2 regions of the Streptomyces sp. NPDC001832 genome follow, and region 2 is predicted to be linked to the other one. Evidence: predicted binding sites of a transcription regulator. Region 2 holds the regulator's gene; the other holds the start of a gene.
What was found. Region 2 encodes HspR, which represses chaperone genes until heat shock. Its sites were predicted from a motif close to TTGAGNNNNNNNNNCTCAA; they were not measured.
Positions count from the first base shown of each region.

Region 1: lon (endopeptidase La) is a predicted target of HspR. The motif match lies at 1,155-1,173, and genes of this name have one in related genera.

Region 1 covers NZ_JBEOYU010000040.1:28,008-30,467, forward strand. The annotation lists gene ABT115_RS24925 (spermidine synthase family protein) at 114-806, opposite strand; gene lon (endopeptidase La) at 1,196-2,460, shown strand, end outside.
Region 2 covers NZ_JBEOYU010000028.1:20,060-22,519, reverse strand. The annotation lists gene dnaJ (molecular chaperone DnaJ) at 1-928, shown strand, start outside; gene ABT115_RS21175 (heat shock protein transcriptional repressor HspR) at 930-1,376, shown strand; gene ABT115_RS21170 (helix-turn-helix transcriptional regulator) at 1,505-2,460, opposite strand, start outside.

The DNA of each region.
Region 1 (2,460 bases), on a different contig from region 2:
ACTGCTCTCGGCTACGCAGGGTGTAACGGCTTGGGCGCGACGAAGTGGCGGAGTGTCGGCCTTGTGGCGCTTGGCCCCGGGCGTCCGGGGGCCCGGATACCCGGTGGGGGCTCTCAGCCTGTCCGAAGTGCGAGATGCACCACGTCGGGCACACCTCGGGCAACACTGATCTCTTCCGTCCTAACTCCGCTGAAACCGGCATTCCGCAAGGCTTGTTCAAACTCGGCGGACGGTTGTGCGGACCACACCGCGAGAACGCCGCCCGGTGTCAGTCGCTCCCAGCAGTCCGCCAGACCGGCGGGGGAGTACAGGCTCGTGTTGTCCTCGGTGACGGTCCAGTCCGGTCCGTTGTCGATGTCCAGGCACAGGGCGTCGTAACGGTCCGTAGTCGTACGCAGGTACGAAATGAGGTCCGTTGTCAGTATCTCGGTCCGCGGATCGGCGAGCGCCGCGCCGGAGATCCCGGCCAGCGGCCCCTCCAGATGCCAGTCCACGATCGCCTGCTCCCGCTCGACGACGGCGATCCGCCCCCATCGCGGCTCGGCGGCGGCCCGGACGAGCGAGAACCCGACCCCGAGACCTCCGATGAGCACCGCCGGTGCCGCCCGGTCGGCGGGCAGTGCGGCCAGCGCCGCGTCGATCAGCAGCCGCTCGGAACGCCCGTCGGAGGTGTCCATCAGAAAGCACCCGTTGGCGATGATCTCGAAGTCGTCACCCCGTTCCCGCAGAACGACCTCGCCGTACGGGCCTTCGCGGCGGTCGAGCGTGACGGGGCCGTGGATGTCGGGGCCGTTGATGTCGGGCATGGTGCGGATCTCCGGTGGATGGTGGACGCGGTCTCAGAGGCTGTCGGGTGGCCTCCGATCGGAAAGCGGACACGGTCTGGTGCGTGCGATCCCGGCAACGCGGGAAGCGTGCGCGGACGGACGTGGCCGTCCGATCAGAGGCCACCCGACAGCCTCTCAGCCATCCTGGCCGCTCGACGCGGCCGGAGCCAGCGGATTGCCGGATCTGCCCGATCCGTCCGGGCGGAGCGTGCGCCGTTGCGCGGCCCGGGGCGTGCGCCGTCGAGGGATGTCGCCTGCGGAGCGAGCGCATTCAGTCGATCGCTCACAGCGAACGTGCACCGGGGAACAATGGGCGGCTAAGGAGCATTGAGTCTGGATAGCTCAACTTGAATGCCGAAGGGGAGATCATGGCTATCGAGTCCGATGCGGTCACTCCGCTCACCCTGCCCGTGCTGCCGCTCGACGACGAGGTCGTGCTGCCCGGGATGGTGGTGCCTCTGGACCTGTCCGACCCCGATGTACGCGCCGCCGTGGAAGCTGCGCAGGCCGCAGCCCGCGAGGGCGGCGGCAAGCCCGAAGTGCTTCTTGTGCCGCGGATCGACGGGACGTACACCGGCACCGGTGTCATCGGCACCGTCGAGCAGGTCGGACGGCTTTCGGACGGGGATCCGGGCGCGCTCATCCGCGGCCGTGGCCGGGTGCGGATCGGGGCCGGGACCACCGGGCCGGGTGCCGCCCTCTGGGTGGAGGGGACACGGGTCGACGCGGTCGTCCCCGATTCTTCGCTGGCTTCGAACAAGCTCGGCCGGGGAGACGCCGTTCCCGGAGCCGCCGCCGAGCTGGTCAGGGAGTACAAGGCACTCGCCACCAGCTGGCTGAAGAAGCGCGGCGCCTGGCAGGTCGTGGACCGGGTCCAGCAGATCGAGGACATCTCCGCGCTCGCCGACAATTCCGGATACTCACCCTTCCTCACCACCGCCCAGAAGGTGCAGCTCCTGGAGACCGTGGACGCGGTCGCCCGGTTGAAGCTCGCCATCCAGTGGCTCCGTGAACACCTCGCCGAGCAGGATGTCGCCGAGTCCATCGCCAAGGACGTCCAGGAGGGCGTCGACAAGCAGCAGCGCGAATTCCTGCTGCGGCGCCAGCTCGAAGCCGTGCGCAAGGAGCTCGCCGATCTCAATGGCGATCCTGGTTCCGGCGCGGACGAGCCCGACGACTACCGGGCGCGCGTCGAGGCCGCCGATCTTCCCGAGAACGTCCGCGAGGCGGCGCTCAAGGAGGTCGGCAAGCTGGAGCGTTCCTCCGATCAGAGCCCCGAGGGCTCCTGGATCAGGACCTGGCTCGACACCGTCCTCGAACTGCCGTGGACCGAACGGACCGAGGACGCGTACGACATCCGCGGCGCCCAGGAGATCCTCGACGCCGAGCACGCGGGCCTGCAGGACGTGAAGGAGCGGATCACCGAGTACCTGGCGGTACGCAAGCGGCGTTCCGACCGCGGCCTCGGCGTCGTCGGTGGGCGGCGCGGCGGTGCCGTGCTGGCGCTGGTGGGTCCTCCGGGCGTGGGCAAGACCTCGCTCGGTGAATCCGTCGCGCACGCCATGGGGCGCAAGTTCGTCCGCGTCGCGCTCGGCGGTGTGCGGGACGAGGCGGAGATCCGCGGCCACCGGCG
Region 2 (2,460 bases):
CAGGGCCGGACCCCCAGGCGCCGGAGGCAACTTCAACTTCGACCTGGGCGACCTCTTCGGAGGCACCCAGGGCGGGGGCGCGGGCGGCGGTTTCGGCGGCGGCGGTCTGGGCGATGTCTTCGGCGGCCTGTTCAACCGGGGCGGCACGGGGACGCGGGTGCAGCCGCGCCGCGGCCAGGACATCGAGTCCGAGGTGACGCTCAGCTTCATCGAGGCGGTCGAGGGGGCCACGGTCCCGTTGCGGATGTCCAGCCAGGCGCCCTGCAAGGCGTGTTCCGGCACCGGTGACAAGAACGGCACCCCCAGGGTCTGCCCGACCTGTCTCGGCACCGGCCAGGTGTCGCGCGGCACCGGCGGCGGCTTCTCGCTCACCGACCCCTGCGTGGACTGCAAGGGCCGGGGCCTCATCGCCCAGGACCCCTGCGACGTCTGCAAGGGCAGCGGCCGGGCGAAGTCCTCCCGGACCATGCAGGTCAGGATCCCGGCGGGCGTCTCGGACAGCCAGCGAATCCGGCTGCGCGGCAAGGGCGGCCCGGGCGAGCGCGGTGGTCCGGCCGGCGATCTGTACGTCGTGGTCCATGTCGACGCCCACCCGGTCTTCGGCCGCAAGGGCGACAACCTCACGATCACCGTGCCCGTCGACTTCACGGAGGCGGCGCTCGGCGGCGAGGTGAAGGTACCCACGCTCGGTGGTCCGCCGGTCACCCTGAAACTGCCGGCCGGCACACCAAACGGGCGTACGATGCGCGCCCGCGGCAAGGGCGCCGTACGCAAGGACGGCACCCGGGGCGACCTGCTGGTCACTGTCGAGGTGACGGTGCCCAGGGACCTCAGCACCGAGGCCAGGGACGCGCTGGAGGCCTACCGGAAGGCGACCGCGGGCCACGACCCGCGGGCGGAGCTGTTCCAGGCTGCGAAGGGAGCTTGAGGTGGACGGCCGACGACGCAATCCGTACGAACTGACCGATGAATCACCGGTGTACGTGATCTCGATCGCGGCCCAGCTCTCGGGCCTGCACCCGCAGACACTACGCCAGTACGACCGCCTCGGCCTGGTCTCGCCCGACCGCACGGCAGGGCGCGGCAGGCGCTACTCGGCCCGTGACATCGAGCTGCTGCGCACCGTGCAGCAGCTGTCGCAGGACGAGGGCATCAACCTCGCCGGCATCAAGCGCATCATCGAGCTGGAGAACCAGGTCGCGGCCCTCCAGCAGCGCGTCGCCGAACTCTCGTCGGCCGTGGACGGCGCGGCGGCGGCGATGCAGCAGCGCGAGGCCCAGGTGCATGCCTCGTACCGGCGCGATCTGGTGCCGTACCAGGATGTGCAGCAGACCAGCGCGTTGGTGGTCTGGCGGCCGAAGCGGCCGAAGGGCTGAGCGGGTTCGTACCCGCACGACGGGCGAGGCCCGCCACCCGATCCTCACCGGGTGGCGGGCCTCGTCCGTCGTGCCCGGTGACGTACTTTCCAATGCCGGGAGCCCGCTCGCTATCGTGCACCAGGCCGTTAATTCGGCGTCTTGTCGAGGATTCCTGATTGGGCGATGCGGTAGCCGAGTTGGGCGCGACTGTTGCTTCCGAGAGTGGCGGACAACTTGGCGACATGAGCGCGGCAGGTGCGGACATTCATGCCGAGGCGTCGGGCGATCGCCTCGTCGACGTATCCCTCGATGAGGAGTTTGGCTATGGACCGCTGGATGCCGGTGATGCCGTCATCGGGAGGGGTGTACGGAGCCTCTTCGGTGAGAGGGGTCGCCAGTTGCCAGAATTGGTTGAATACGGATACCAGATACTCCACGAGGCCGGGGTGGCGCAGCTCCAGCGCCACCTGCCGGTCACGGCGTGCGGGTATGACGGCCACGGAGCGATCGAAGATGATCATGCGGTCGATGAGCTCTTCCAGCGTCCGGACCTCAACGTGCCCCGAGTGCAGCCGCTCCAGGTAGGCGAATACGCCGGGGCCGTGACGGACTGTGTGCTGGTAGAGGGTGCGCAGCCGTACGCCGCGGCTGATCGGTCCCTCCACGCGCTCCAGCGACTGGGTGAGGACATCCAGATTGCGGACGCCGCCCGGCTGGATGGTGAGTATCTCTTCGGTGCATTGGGCGGTCGCGGTGTCCAGCGTCGTATTGATGGTCCGCAGCCCTTCCAGAACGGTGATCGCATGTGTAGTCACCGAGGGTTGGGCGCTGATGGCCATGAATGGTTCGAATGCGTCAGTCAATTCGACGGTGATCCGGCGGCGGTCCCGGATCTCTTGCTCTAAGGGGTGCAGGCGCTGCGCGAGCACGGATGAGGGCGGAACCGGGCGGAGCCATTTGGCATCGTCCGGGTCCGGGTGCAGCAGAGCGAATTCCAATAGGCAGGGAGCTGCTTCGACCTCCGCGCGGCCGATACGCCCGGCGCCCAGAGCGGCGGCGTACAGCCGTGCACCCTCGTCGCACAGTTCGGTGATGGGGTGAG